DNA from 3 places in the Paenarthrobacter sp. AMU7 genome. Region 1 is predicted to be linked to each of the others. Evidence: riboswitches for the same ligand, from Rfam matches in the RefSeq annotation. Region 1 holds a riboswitch; each other region holds the start of a gene.
What was found. Region 1 has a riboswitch for thiamine pyrophosphate ahead of thiD (bifunctional hydroxymethylpyrimidine kinase/phosphomethylpyrimidine kinase). Riboswitches for the same ligand answer to the same signal wherever they lie in the genome.

Region 2: another riboswitch for thiamine pyrophosphate. It lies ahead of thiO (glycine oxidase ThiO); the one in region 1 lies ahead of thiD (bifunctional hydroxymethylpyrimidine kinase/phosphomethylpyrimidine kinase).
Region 3: another riboswitch for thiamine pyrophosphate. It lies ahead of ABQM86_RS18920 (ECF transporter S component); the one in region 1 lies ahead of thiD (bifunctional hydroxymethylpyrimidine kinase/phosphomethylpyrimidine kinase).

What each region holds. Positions count from the first base shown of each region.
Region 1 is NZ_CP165735.1:2,677,582-2,682,246, reverse strand. Features, by position in the region: gene ABQM86_RS12310 (Rne/Rng family ribonuclease) at 1-2,893, shown strand, start outside; TPP riboswitch at 3,029-3,127, shown strand; gene thiD (bifunctional hydroxymethylpyrimidine kinase/phosphomethylpyrimidine kinase) at 3,118-4,635, shown strand.
Region 2 is NZ_CP165735.1:3,112,172-3,116,836, reverse strand. Features, by position in the region: gene ABQM86_RS14305 (RNB domain-containing ribonuclease) at 1-95, opposite strand, end outside; gene ABQM86_RS14300 (TM2 domain-containing protein) at 208-1,149, opposite strand; gene ABQM86_RS14295 (ferritin-like fold-containing protein) at 1,305-1,973, shown strand; gene thiE (thiamine phosphate synthase) at 2,017-2,700, opposite strand; TPP riboswitch at 2,728-2,846, shown strand; gene thiO (glycine oxidase ThiO) at 2,842-4,107, shown strand; gene thiS (sulfur carrier protein ThiS) at 4,104-4,340, shown strand; gene ABQM86_RS14275 (thiazole synthase) at 4,345-4,665, shown strand, end outside.
Region 3 is NZ_CP165735.1:4,115,966-4,120,630, reverse strand. Features, by position in the region: gene ABQM86_RS18925 (NUDIX domain-containing protein) at 1-629, opposite strand, end outside; TPP riboswitch at 858-994, shown strand; gene ABQM86_RS18920 (ECF transporter S component) at 1,071-1,691, shown strand; gene ABQM86_RS18915 (ABC transporter ATP-binding protein) at 1,691-3,286, shown strand; gene ABQM86_RS18910 (energy-coupling factor transporter transmembrane protein EcfT) at 3,283-4,077, shown strand; gene ABQM86_RS18905 (GNAT family N-acetyltransferase) at 4,074-4,665, opposite strand, start outside.

The DNA.
Region 1 (4,665 bases):
CGAAGCCGTCGCCGTGCCTGCCCCCGAAAAGCCGGTCCGCCGTCGTCGTACTGCCAAGCCCAAGGTTGAAGCGGAGGCGCCTGCCGCCGACGAAGCACCTGTTGCTGCGGAAACCACTGTTGAAACCACGACGCCGGACGCCGCCTCCCCGCAGGCGTCGCCTGCTGCTCAAGCAGATACCGTTGATGCGGCTCCTGTTGAGGCAACCCCCGAAGAGGAGGAAGCCGCCGCTGCAGGCTCTGCTTCGCTCTTCCTGGAGCCCGTGTCCATCACGTCCATGATCTTCCAGGCTCCGGACCTCACCACTGTTCCCCGCGTTGTCGCGGTGGAGGAGAAGGAAGAGGATTCTGGGGAAGAAGCTGAAGCCGGTGCCGAGGATGAGCTGGAAGATGCCGGCAGTCGTCGCCGCCGCCGTAGCCGTGGCCGCCGTGGCCGCCGCGGGACCGAACGCGAAGAAAGTGAAGCCGGAGAGGGCGCCGAGTCTGACGATGAGGAAACTCCCGCTGCTGAAGCCTCCGACGAAGGGGTGACCTCGCGTCGCCGTCGTCGTCGCCGCCGTGGCGACCAGGACCTTGAACTGACCGGCGGCTCGGACGACGATCCGCCCAACACAGTCACCCGCGTCCGCGCTCCCCGCCCCATCACGGAAACTGCTCCCTCGAATCGCGTGACCAGCGTCAAGGGCTCCACCAGGCTTGAGGCCAAGAAGCAGCGCCGCCGTGAATCCCGCGAGACCGGACGCCGCCGCCAGGTCATCACCGAGGCCGAATTCCTGGCCCGCCGCGAATCAGTGGACCGCCAGATGATTGTCCGCCAGCGCGACGACAGAATTCAGATCGGCGTCCTGGAAGATGGCGTGCTTGCCGAGCATTTTGTCTCCAAGACCCAGCAGGACTCCCTGATCGGCAACGTTTACCTGGGCAAGGTCCAGAACGTCCTGCCGTCCATGGAAGCTGCCTTCGTGGATATCGGACGCGGCCGCAACGCCGTGTTGTACGCCGGTGAAGTGAACTGGGACGCGGTCAACCTCGAGGGCCAGCCGCGCCGGATCGAGAATGCGCTGAAGTCCGGCGATTCCGTTCTGGTCCAGGTCACCAAGGACCCTGTAGGCCACAAGGGTGCCCGCCTGACAAGCCAGATCTCCCTGCCCGGCCGCTACCTGGTGTACGTGCCCGGTGGTTCCATGACCGGCATTTCACGCAAGCTGCCCGACGTCGAACGCAACCGCCTCAAGCGCATCCTGAAGGACCGTTTGCCGGAAAACGCCGGCGTCATTGTCCGCACGGCTGCTGAAGGTGCGTCGGAAGAAGAACTGACGCATGACATCAACCGCCTGCGCGCCCAGTGGGAAGGCATCGAAGGCCAGGCCTCCTCCACCAAGGTCCTGGCACCGGAACTGCTCTACGGCGAACCCGATCTGACCATCAAGGTGGTCCGTGACGTCTTCAATGAAGACTTCTCCAAACTGATCGTTTCCGGCGACGACGCCTGGGACACCATTGAGGCTTACGTAACCTACGTTGCCCCCGACCTTGTGGGCCGCCTCGAGAAGTGGACCAAGGACCAGGACATCTTCGGTGCCTGGCGCATTGACGAGCAGATCCACAAGGCACTGGAACGCAAGGTCTTCCTCCCATCCGGTGGTTCGCTGGTCATCGACCGCACCGAAGCCATGACCGTGGTGGACGTCAACACCGGTAAGTTCACCGGCAGCGGTGGAAACCTTGAAGAAACCGTCACCAAGAACAACCTCGAAGCTGCTGAGGAAGTAGTTCGCCAGCTTCGCCTGCGTGACATCGGCGGCATCATTGTCATCGACTTCATCGACATGGTCCTTGAGTCCAACCGCGACCTCGTCCTCCGCCGTATGGTTGAGTGCCTTGGCCGCGACCGCACCAAGCACCAAGTGGCTGAAGTGACGTCACTGGGCCTTGTCCAGATGACCCGCAAGCGCATGGGTACCGGCCTCCTTGAGGTCTTCGGTGAGCAGTGCGAGCACTGTGCAGGCCGCGGCGTGGTCACCCACGATGAACCGGTGGAGCACCGTCGCGCCAACGTTGTGGCTGCCGAGCACCACCGCCCCCACACTGAGGCGCAACAACCCACAGCCCGAACAGAACGCAAGCGCCGCCGTGGCAAGGGCGGGGGACAGGCTGTCGCCGAGGCTCCCGCGCAGGTCCACAGCACTGCTTCCGCCCCTGCCGCACCTCCCGCGGCTTCCGAGCCGCAGGATCCTGCCAAGCAGGCCAAGGCAGAGGCAACCCGCGCTGCGCTGGCGACGATCGCTGCTGCCGCCCACGCTGCCCACCTCCACGATGACGAAGTTCACCGTGCAGAAGAGCAGGCACGGGCGGCCGGCCAGCACCAGGCGCCTGCCGCATCACAGCCGGAGGCCGGAGAGCACGCCGACCCCGAATCAGACCGGGAAGCATCGGTGCGTGACACACGGTCCACACCGGTTCTGCGATTCGGCGGCGAAGAAGTGGCCTTGCCTTTCGGGGAACACCACGAGGAACCGCCTGCCGCCAAGCCTGCCATGAGCCTGGATCTCCTGGCCGAAGCGTTCTCCCACCTTGGCGCAGCACCCGAGGCGAAGCCCGAAACCGTGGTTCCTTCCAAGGCAGCCGCTGCACCTGCAGCCGCCGTGGCGGGGCCCGTGGACGAGGACCCTGAAGCTGCTTCGGCGTCGAAGTCCCGCCGGGGGCGCCGCAACCGCAGTGCGAGCCGCGCCCAGGGTGCAGCCAACGAGACCAGCGTTGAGCACCACGAGGTAACTGCTACCGCAGCGCGTGGAACTGCACACCAGGCCAAAGCACCGGCGGAGCCTGCCAAGAAGGCAGCGTCCGAGGAACCCATCATCCTTGGGGTTGGTGTTCCCGCTTCGGAGCTCTAGGACCCGATCCGCAAGGGCCCCGCAGTAACCGCCACAGGCGGGTACTGCGGGGCCCTTTGCTGTCTGCTCACAGCGGTCATAACCGGTCTTCTGCGGAGTGCAGTTCCCGGGCCGTGCTGCTTCCCGGCTACGCTGGGGATTGACACGGGGTGCCGGGCATAGGGCCCGGCTGAGATCCAGACCCGTTGAACCTGTCCGGTTAGCACCGGCGAAGGGATGTCCCCATGACGTCATCGTCGTATTCTTCTGTGTACCCTCTGGCTGTTTGCGGCCGGGAAACGCCCCGGGTACTGAGTATCGCGGGCTCGGACCCCTCCGGCGGTGCCGGTATCCAGGCTGACCTGAAGAGCATTGCGGCGCAGGGCGGCTACGGCATGTCGGCGATCACCGCGTTGACGGCCCAAAACACGCTGGGCGTCAGTGCTGTCCATGTTCCTCCGGTGGAGTTCCTGCGACAGCAGTTGGAATCCATCAGCACGGACATCGCCATCGATGCCGTCAAGATCGGCATGCTGGGTGACGCTGCGGTGATCGATGAGGTCCGCAGCTGGCTTGAGTCGGTGCGTCCCGGCGTCGTGGTCCTTGACCCGGTGATGGTGGCCACCAGCGGCGACCGCCTCCTGCGAGGGTCTGCCGAGCAGGCCCTGCGCGCTCTGCTGCCGTTGGCGGACCTTATTACCCCGAACCTCCCGGAGCTTGCCATGCTGTTGGGGGAGCCTGAAGCTGCTGACTGGGATTCGGCGTTGAACCAGGGCAAGCGACTGGCTGCTGAGTGCGGCACCACGGTCCTGGTGAAGGGCGGACACCTGGCAGGGGCGGAATGCCCGGATGCCCTGGTTAACACCAGCGGCCTCCTGCGGCAGGACGTCATCGAGGTAGCCGGACCCCGCATGGAAACGAAGAACAGCCACGGCACGGGCTGTTCGTTGTCGTCGGCTCTGGCCACGGTCCAGGCCCGCACCGGCGATTGGGAAGCTTCCCTGCGCGAAGTCAAGCCGTGGTTGCTTCAGGCGCTGCTGCATTCGGACAGCCTCGACGTAGGCCAGGGAAACGGGCCGGTCCACCATTTCCACCACCATCAGGTCCTGAGGCCGGGGCAATTTGCCGCGGCGCTGTGGAAGGAAGCTGCTCCGGAGCTCGAGGCAATCTACAAGCTCAGCTTTATTGACGGCCTGCAATCGGGCGACCTCCCGGAGGCTGCGTTCAATTACTACCTCGCGCAGGACGCCCTCTACCTCAACGGGTATTCCAGGGTCCTGGCGCGTGCGGGCGCCCTTGCCCCCACGGAGGAGGAGCAACTGTTCTGGGCCAAAGCGTCACAGCAGTGCCTTGAGGTCGAATCGGAACTGCACAGGAACTGGCTCAGCACCCGAGAGGCATCCTCGGTGACCGGACCCGTCACGAAGTCCTACGTGGACCACCTGCTGGCATCCTCGGCCACCGGCAGCTACTCCGTGGTGCTGGCGGCCATCCTGCCGTGCTACTGGCTCTACGCAGAGGTGGGCCAGCGGCTCCATGCATCGTTCGTGAAGGCGGGATCCCCGGCGGCGCATCCCTACGCGGACTGGCTCAGGACTTACGCCGATGAAGAGTTTGCTGCAGCCACCAAGAATGCGATCAATTTCACGGACGCCGCTGCAGCGGCAGCTTCCGAGGGGGAGCGGGCATCAATGGTGGAGGCTTTTGCCCAGTCCTGCCGCTACGAAACTGCGTTCTTTGACGCACCCCGGCTGTTCGCCTGACCGTTCCTGCCCGGGCTTTTTATCTCCGGG
Region 2 (4,665 bases), 430 kb from region 1:
GTGGGGAGTTCCAGTTCCGTCCTCAAGGCCGCAAGTGCTTCAGCGAGCTGGTCCGACGAATCGTCGACGTTGGGTGCTATCCGATGATGTGACACGAAAATCAGGGTAGCCCGAAACCGGCGGATAGTCTTGGCAGCCGCACGCAAAAGCCCGCTGCCCCAAGGGGCAACGGGCTTTCGGTAAAGCTGGTTCTGACCAAACAGGCGGTTAGCTTGCCGGTGTCAAAGTGAAGGTGGCTGCCTTGTCTCCGAAGTCATTGTTGATCACCACTGTGGTGGGACCATTCTTGATGTCGAAGGCGATGACGCCCTGCTGTACGTCTCCGGCTGCGACATCGCCGGAGACGAGACCGCCCAGACCGTTGTCAAGGAAGATCCGGTCGCCCTCGTTGCCGTCAGCATCGAAGGCATCGAAGTTGCTGGGCGCGGCGAAGCTGGATCCGGCGATGGTCTCCCAGGAAACCTCCAGCAGGAGGAACCCGCCGTTGAGCGGCTTCATGTAAGCCATCTCCGGGATTTCGGTAGCGTATCCGGAGTTAAGGACGGTGACCTTAACGGTGTTGCCCTCGGACACCGTGACCTCGAAAGCGTTGCCATCGGTGGCAGTGCCTTGGGAAGGGGCAGTGGCCTCCTGTGAAGCTGACGGTGCGGCAGGGACAGGCGTGGCCTGTCCCTGGACCGCGGCAGCCACCAGCGTCAAAGACAACACCGTGGACACGATCCCAACAACCAGGCCGGCGAGCCAGACAACGAGCGTGATGATCCAGGCCTTCTTCTTGTTTTCCGGATAACCCTGCAGCGGGCGGCCTTCCTTATCACGTGCGTTGCCGGTCAGCGTGATGATGAGGTCCACGATGGACCAGATGCCGAGTCCGCCCGCAGTGAGCAGTTTGGCAATGCCGGTCCCGATCTTTCCCAAGTAAAAGCGGTCAACACCGAGGCCACCAAGGAGCAAGGAGAGGATCCACGTGACCATGAAGGACTTGGCCGGAGTACCCGTGCCGGGAACACCATAAGGGCTGGAATCCGGGCCGGACTGGTACGTCTGGGGTCCGCCTTGGTACTGGGCGTCGAAAGCACCGGGTGCAGGGGGAACTGGTGGGGCACCGTTCCTGTTGTGGGGCGCGGGCGGGTAGCTCGGATTAGTCATTGATCATCCTTCGGGGGAGTGGGTGCGAGGAGGAGGACACGCGGCCTGCGGGCACGCCAGACAGTCAACTCACTTCCAGTCAGCCTAGTGGGACCAACGCTGCTGAAGGCAATCTCCGCGGGCGGGGTGTGGAGAGCCGGGGATAGTCTTGGATTATGGGCATTTCGACGGACGTCGCACCTTCTGCCGGACAACTCGCCGCGGAACTCCTGGGCGCCATGGCCTACGGCGAGTTGTCGGCTTTCGGCCGGCTTTCGTTCGATTCCCGATACGCCCCCTCACTCCATGACCGTTCAGTGCTGGCAAAAATTGCCGTCGGTGCGTACGGAAACTTCGCGCTGCTGAGCGATCGGCTCGCTGAAATGGGCCTCGATCCGGAGGAAGCCATGCTGCCGTTCCAGCGTTCCTTTGACCACTTCCATGAACGCACCAAGCCCGGGGACTGGTTCGAATCCGTGATGAAGGCTTACGTCATCGACACCGTTTCCTCGGACTTCTACCGGGCTGTCGCCACTTTCCTCGATGGAACAACGCAGCAGTTCGTGGACCGGGTTGCCTCCCCCGACCAGGCAACCGAGGTACTTCGTGTCCTGCTGCGGCGGGCCTTGGCCGATGACCCACGACTGGCCTCACGGCTGGCGTTGTGGGGCCGCCGGCTGGTGGGGGAAGCGCTGACACAGGCGCAGAGGGTAGGGACTGAGCACCCACAGTTGGGGCCGGCACTAAAAAGTGGTGGCGATGCCCGCGCCGCAATTAAAAGACTGACAGGCGAGCTCGCCGGGCGTCATGCCCGCCGGATGACGGCGCTGGGCCTCACTGCCTAGCGGTATGACCGGGCTTATGCCTGAAAGGCTCCAACGGCCAGGCTCAGGCTGCGTCCAGCGCCTCCAGCAGCGACTTGGCTGCCGTCGTCGGATCCGAAGCCTCGGTGATGGCGCGGACCACGACGATCCGGGTGGCTCCTGCGGCCCGCACCTGCTCTACGTTGCTGAGATCGATCCCTCCGATGGCGAACCATGGCAGGTTCACGGCGCCGTCGGTGGTCTCGACTGCACGCTTGCTCGCTTCTGCGGCATATGTGACCAGGTCCAGTCCCACGGCTTCGCGGCCGGGTTTGGTGGGTGTCGCCCAGACGGGTCCTACACAGAAATAGTCCAGGCCCCCCTGTCCCGGTGATGCCGCGATGGCGGCATTCACCTGCTCGGGGGAGTGGGTGGAAAGACCGATCGTGACGGACTCCGGAAGCAATGTCCGGGCCACCTTCAACGGGAGGTCCTTTTGCCCGATGTGGAACACCGGAGCCCCGGAAACACTGGCAACGTCGGCTCGATCGTTGACAGCCCACAGCCGTCCATGACGTTGCGCAACTCCCTGCAGGACCGCCAGCAACTCCAATTCCTCGGCAGCTTCGAGGGTCTTGTCGCGCAGCTGGATGATGTCCACGCCGCCCTCGAACGCGGCGTCCACAAAGTCTTCAAAATCGCCTTGCCGTTTCCGCGCATCGGTGCACAGATACAAGCGGGCGGTGGCGAGGGCATCAGTCTGGGTCATGGAACCCAGAGTAGTTCCTCTAAACTGGGCACGTACTGCGGGAGCCGCGACGTTCGTCATATGACTGTCCGGCTGAGAGGGCTTAAGAGCCGACCGCTTGACCTGATCCGGCTAGTACCGGCGTAGGGAAGGAAACGCGCAATGGCAGTTCCCCGCCAAACCCCGCTCCAGGCCGACGTGGCCGTCATTGGCGGCGGCGTCATCGGGCTGGGCATCGCCCGCGAAGCGCGGCGACTTGGCCGCTCCGTGGTGGTGATCGACCCCGCACCGGCTTCGGGGGCTACGTTTGCTGCCGCCGGAATGCTTGCCCCCGTGAGCGAATTTCACTACCAGGAGGAAGATCTCCTGGAGTTGATGCTCGAATCGTCCCGGCTGTGGCCGTCTTTCGCGGCAAGCCTGCCCCGCGGAGGGGAAGACACCGGATACCGCACGACGCCGACACTTGCCGTGGGTGCCGATGCCGCGGACCGCAGGGCACTGGCAGACCTCCGTGCGGTACAGCTTGCTGCGGGCCTGGGGGTCGAGCCGTTGTCCCTGCGCGACGCCCGGGATCGCGAACCCCTCCTCAGCCCCCAAATTTCCAGTGCCTTCGACGTTCCCGCCGACCATCAGGTCGATCCCCGCAAGCTGGCGGCATGCCTGCTCTCGGGACTGGCACGCCACGCGGCCAGCGACTACACGTGGGTTTCGGGCGCCGACGATGGGTTTGCCATGACTTCCACGGCGCGCCGCTTGCTCTGGGACGGAGGGCGGGTCTCAGGAGTGGAACTCGAGTCCGGCGCCGCTGTCCACTCCACCGAAACGGTGGTCGCCAACGGACTGGGTGCGGCAGACCTGGAAGGGCTCCCCGACGGGCTCAGCCTTCCCCTGCGGCCGGTATATGGCGACATCCTCAGGCTTCGGGTGCCTGAACACCTCCGGCCCCTGCTCACCTCCACCGTCCGTGGGATGGTCCGTGGAGTGCCCGTCTACATCGTGCCCCGGGACGACGGCACTGTAGTCATCGGGGCCACCCAGCGCGAGGACGGACTGTCGGCAGCGTCCAACGCGGTCTCAGCCGGGGGCGTCTACCAGTTATTGCGGGACGCCCAGGCCCTGGTCCCCGCAGTGGCGGAACTTGAGCTGCTCGAAGCAACGGCCCGGGCCCGCCCCGGCACTCCGGACAACGCACCGCTGCTTGGACGGGTCGTTGGCCCCCGGGGGGATGTTGATGGTCTGGTGATCGCCACAGGATTCTTCCGGCATGGTGTCCTCCTGACGCCCGCGGCCGCACGGATCGTGGGCGGGCTGATCAACGGCACGTCGGACCCCCGGTGGGCATCATTTTCCCCGGACCGCTTCGCGGCCACTTCATCCACAGCGCTGGCGCTTACGCCGGCACACGCTCCCAGCAAGGAAACAACATGAACATCAAACTCAACGGATCCGATCACGCCGTGCCGGAGGATGCTTCAGTCAGCACCCTGGTCACGGCCGTCACCGGCCGCGCTCTGGACCACCGCGGACAGGCAGCCGACGGTGGCAAGCTGGGCGTCGCCGTCGCCCGCAATTCCGAGGTGGTGCCACGCAGCCAATGGTCCGCAACGGCGCTCGCCGACGGGGATGAACTCGAACTTGTTACCGCAGTCCAAGGAGGCTGACTTCATGACGACAGCAAACACAGAGGTCATTACTGACGCCCTGGTGATCGACGGCGTCCACTTCGGATCCCGCCTGATCATGGGGACGGGAGGTGCCCCGAGCCTGGACGGTCTGGGCGCTGCGCTCCTGGCGTCCGGGACAGAGCTCACCACAGTAGCCATGAGGCGCTACTCACCCGCTGAAACAGGATCCCTCTTCCAACTCCTGGTGGACCACGGAATCCGGGTGCTGCCCAACACCGCCGGTTGCTTTACTGCCAGAGACGCCGTGATGACCGCTGAACTGGCACGCGAGGCACTGGAAACCGACTGGGTGAAGCTGGAA
Region 3 (4,665 bases), 1.4 Mb from region 1:
GGGTGCTCTGCCGACCAGGCAGCATCCACGGAATCAAACTCAGCGATTTCCTTGAGCAGGTAATAGGTGGGCGGCATCAGCTTCAGGGTCCCGGCCGCTTCCGCTTCCAGGATTCCGTCTACTGGCATCCACAACGATTGCCAGGCCTCCGTGGTTTGATGCTGCGGCTCGGCTCCCGGGGAAGGCCTGGCAACGTAGAAGTAGGTGTCAAAGCGCTTCGGCATGTCCGTAGGCGTGATCCAGTTGGCCCAAGGGCGGAGATCCGCGGCACTGATGCTGAGCCCGGACTCCTCCTGGACTTCGCGGATTGCGGCGGTGAGGACCGTCCCTGCGTTGGTTTCGGCCTGCGTTGAGGTGGCGCCGGTGGCGATGGAACTCGAACGCCAGGCGGCAGTGTGGCGTTGAAGCAGGTCCGCTGGGTAGTCCCAGCCTGACTCGTCCGCAGCATCCACCCGGCCGCCCGGGAAGACCACCATTCCGGCGGCGAAGTCCATGGTGCTGACCCGGTGCTGGACGAACGCCTCTATCCCGCCCGGGGCATCACGGAGCAGGATGACACTGGCAGCAAGCCGGGGCTCGGATATGGTGCCCTCGCCGGCAGGGTGATCCTGAATGGGTAGGTCCGTCATGAAAGTGCCCCTTTGCCGCGGTCGAGTCTGCTGGATCATTCTCTCAGGTCTCGTTGTGGGGCCGGGTGTACAGGCCAAAACCGGCGCGAGGGGTGCAGAGCGGGCCCCGCAACGCACGCAACCCCACGCACGGGCCCCCCGATCGCCCGATTGTGACCACCGGCCGGCATCGGACAGTCGCCCACAACACGGGCAGGTGTAAACTGAACCAGCCCATCAGGGCAGATTTGATAACGACAGGGGAGCGCCGCCGTCGGACCTTGCAGAGATGCAGGAGACGCGAGGGCGCTGAGAGTGCGGACAGCCGCAGACCCTCGAACCTGATCCGGTTAGTACCGGCGCAAGGGAGTCGAGCTTCTCAGAGTGTCCGGATCCAGGCGGCGCAGGCCGATGGGAAATCCGGGGAGCACTTTCCCCTCCTGTAACCTCAGGAGGCAGAAAATGACCACGGTAAACGTGAAGAAGACCAGTTATAACTGGCGTGTTGTAGACATCGTTGTGGCGGCATTGATCGCCATCGCAGGCGGCGTGATCTTCTGGGCCTGGTCCCAGGGCGCCGCGCTGGTATCCATCCCCATGAACGCGACGTATCCGCCGCTCACCGGCCTGATCGCCGGCGGCTGGATGATCCCCGCAGTCCTGGGAATGCTCATTATCCGCAAACCGGGCGCAGCGTTGTTCTGCGAAGCTGTCGCGGCCACCGGTGAGCTGATTATGGGTTCCCAATACGGCACCACCGTCCTGATTTCCGGTGTCCTGCAGGGTCTGGGCGCAGAGCTCATCTTCGCCGCTTTCCGGTACAAGAAGTTCAACCTGCCCACGGCCCTCCTAGCCGGCGCCGGTGCGGGCCTCTTCTGCGGCCTGAACGACTCCTTCCTCCCGTGGGGCTGGAACATCGCCTACGAGGCAGTGGACAAACTGGCGTACATCACTTTCACCACCATCTCGGGTGCCATCATCGCCGGCGCCCTGTCCTGGGTTGCCACCCGCGGCTTGGCTAAAACCGGCGTCCTGAGCTCCTTCGCATCGCGCAAGGCCGCGTCGGAGCCCGTCTTCAGCTGATGCCCGCCACGCAGAGCGGCAACAAGAACAGCAGCCCGGTGAGGCCTGCCGCCATCTCCGCCGAGGGCTGGGGTTGGCGGCATGCCGGCAGGTCCGCTCCCGCCATACATGGGCTTGACCTCCGGATTGAACCGGGCGAGCGGGTGTTGCTGCTGGGGCCTTCAGGCGCCGGCAAGTCCACACTGCTGCACGCCCTCGCGGGGGTGCTGGGTGACGAGGAAGACGACTCGGACGAGTCAGGTTCCCTGCTGATCGACGGCGTTGCTCCGCGGGAACAGCGGGGCCGCGCCGGTCTCATGCAGCAAGACCCCGAGACGCAGGTGGTCCTGTCGCGGGTTGGTGACGACGTCGCTTTCGGTGCGGAGAACCTTGCCGTGCCGCGAGAGGAGATCTGGGCCCGCGTCCATGAAGCGCTCGACGACGTCGGGTTGCGTACCGCCGCGGGCGGCGGATTGGCATTGGACCACCCGACGGCGGCGCTCTCCGGGGGGCAGAAGCAGCGCCTTGCGCTGGCGGGGATTCTCGCGATGCGTCCCGGCTTGATCCTCTTGGACGAACCCACGGCCAACCTGGATCCGGCCGGAGTGCTGGAGGTTCGGGATGCTGTTCGGCGTTGCCTGGACAAGACCGGCGCAACGCTGGTGGTGGTGGAGCACCGTGTGTCGGTGTGGAAGGACTTGGTGGACAGGATCGTGGTCCTGCAGCCGGGCGCCCTGGCGGCGGCGGGAACAGGCCAGGCAACGGGCGGGGTCCTTTTGGACGGCCCACCGGACAAGGTCCTGTCCGAGGCCCGCACCCTGTTGATGGCTGCCGGCGTTTGGGTGCCGGGGTACGTACCGGCCACCCGCCAACGACGCAGCCAACCCCACACCGCCCCACTGCTCCTCGCGGCCCAGGACCTCGCAGTTTCCCGGGAAAAGCCGCGGCGCAAGGGCTTCAAGACCATCCCGCCCGTCCCGGTTCAAACGGGAATCACCGCGCAGGTCAGGGCCGGCCAAGCACTGACCATCACTGGAGCCAACGGAGCTGGAAAGTCCACGTTCGCGCTTACGTTGGCCGGCCTTTTAGCGCCGGTGGACGGTACAGTGAGTGCCGCCGTCGAGCTTTCCAAAGGGGCAGGTATTGACCCGTTCAAGTGGAAAGCAGACCAGCTGATTTCACGGATCGGGACGGTGTTCCAGGAGCCGGAGCACCAGTTCGTCACGGGCAAGGTCCTGGACGAGCTCATGTTTGGGCCCAGGCATTTAGGCCACGGCGAAGAACGGGTGGACGAACTGTTGGAGCGGCTGCGGCTGACGCATTTGGTGGACGCCAACCCCTACACCCTTTCCGGCGGTGAGAAGCGGCGGCTCTCGGTGGCCACCGTGCTTGCCGCGCACCCCGAAGTCCTGGTGCTCGATGAACCTACGTTCGGCCAGGACGCCAACACGTGGGCGGAGTTGGCGTCGTTCCTTTCAGAGTTGCTGGACGCCGGAACGGCTGTGGTCTCCGTGACCCACGACCAGGAATTCAGCGCAGTGCTCGGCGGAACGGAGCTGCGGCTCGGCCCGGTACAGCACGGTGAAGCCACGCATCAGGAAGCTGGTGCAGCATGAGGGATGCACTGAACCTCCGCGGGAATCGTGCCCTGCTGACCCGAGCCAACCCCTTGGCAAAGTTCGTGTCCGTTTTTCTGATTTCCCTGGTGCTGGCCCTGTCCATCGACTGGGTATCGGCGTCCACGGCGTTGGTTGCGGAGCTGGCGTTGTTTCCGTTGGCCGGGCTTACGTTCAGGCTTCTGTGGCAGCGCGCCTGGCCGCTGATCATCGCCGCTGCGATCGGCGGCTGGAGTACCGCGATTGTGGCGGCGGACAGCGGCGCTTTACTGCTCGACGTCGGACTCTGGTCCATCAGCGAAGGTTCCCTTGAGCTGGGGCTGGGTTTCATGCTGCGCGGTTTGGCGATCGCGTTACCGGCAATCCTGCTGATGACCTGCACGGATCCCACTGATTTGGCAGATGCGCTGGCCCAGAAGGCCAAGTTGCCGCACCGCTTTGTCCTAGGATCCTTGGCTGCCATGAGGTTGGTTGGGCTCATGGCAGAGGAGTGGCAGACCATCGGCATGGCCCGCCGTGCCCGCGGAGTCGGTTCCCAGGGCAGTCCGTTCCAACGGCTGAAGGCCACGCTGGGCCAGAGCTTTGGGCTCTTGGTCCAAGCCGTGAGGAGGGCTTCGCGGCTGGCAGTCACCATGGAAGCGCGCGGCTTCGGCGGCGGTCAACGGACCTGGGCGCGCGAATCCACGTATTCGCTTCTGGACGCCTGGGTGGTCCTTGGCGGTGTGGTCATCGCTGCGGGTGCAGTCCTGACGGCACTCGGCGCTGGAACGTGGAGCTTCGTCTGGCGTTAGGGAGCCTGCTGTTCCTGGATCTCGTCGAAGCCTGCCCGGGTCAGGAATCCGAGTTGGGCTTCCTTCTCGGCAAGCTGGATGATGGGTCCCAACTCGAAGCATGTCGCCTCCAAACGGCGCAGGGCCTTGGCGTTGCGTGAGTCCGGCTCCACCACGATCCGGTCCTTGCCGGGCAGGCTGAACATGTACTTGATCAGTGCTGTGCCGAGCCTCGGCGTGAAATGCGGGATGGGCCGGGTGGCCGGGGCCAACAGCAAATGCATGCCAATGTCAGCCTCGCGTGCGGGGTAGGCCTCGCCCACGGGGTCGTGCAGTGGTTCGTACGTCTGGAAAAGGGCCAGCGGTTCGCCATCAAGGACGGCCAGGAACGCGTGGTGGGTCTCAAGGGAATCAAGGAATTCGTAGATCCCCTGGACTTCTTCGCGGGAATTCTCCATCATTCCCCAAAACCTGGCGCGGGGCTGGGTGACCCATTCGAAGATGAGGTCGATGTCCTCGGCGGGAACAAGCGGCACAAGCCGCAGCGCGCCCCATCCTTCGAGGTCTTCGGAGTAGACGGTGGTACGGACAGAGAAGTCCTGGGTGGCG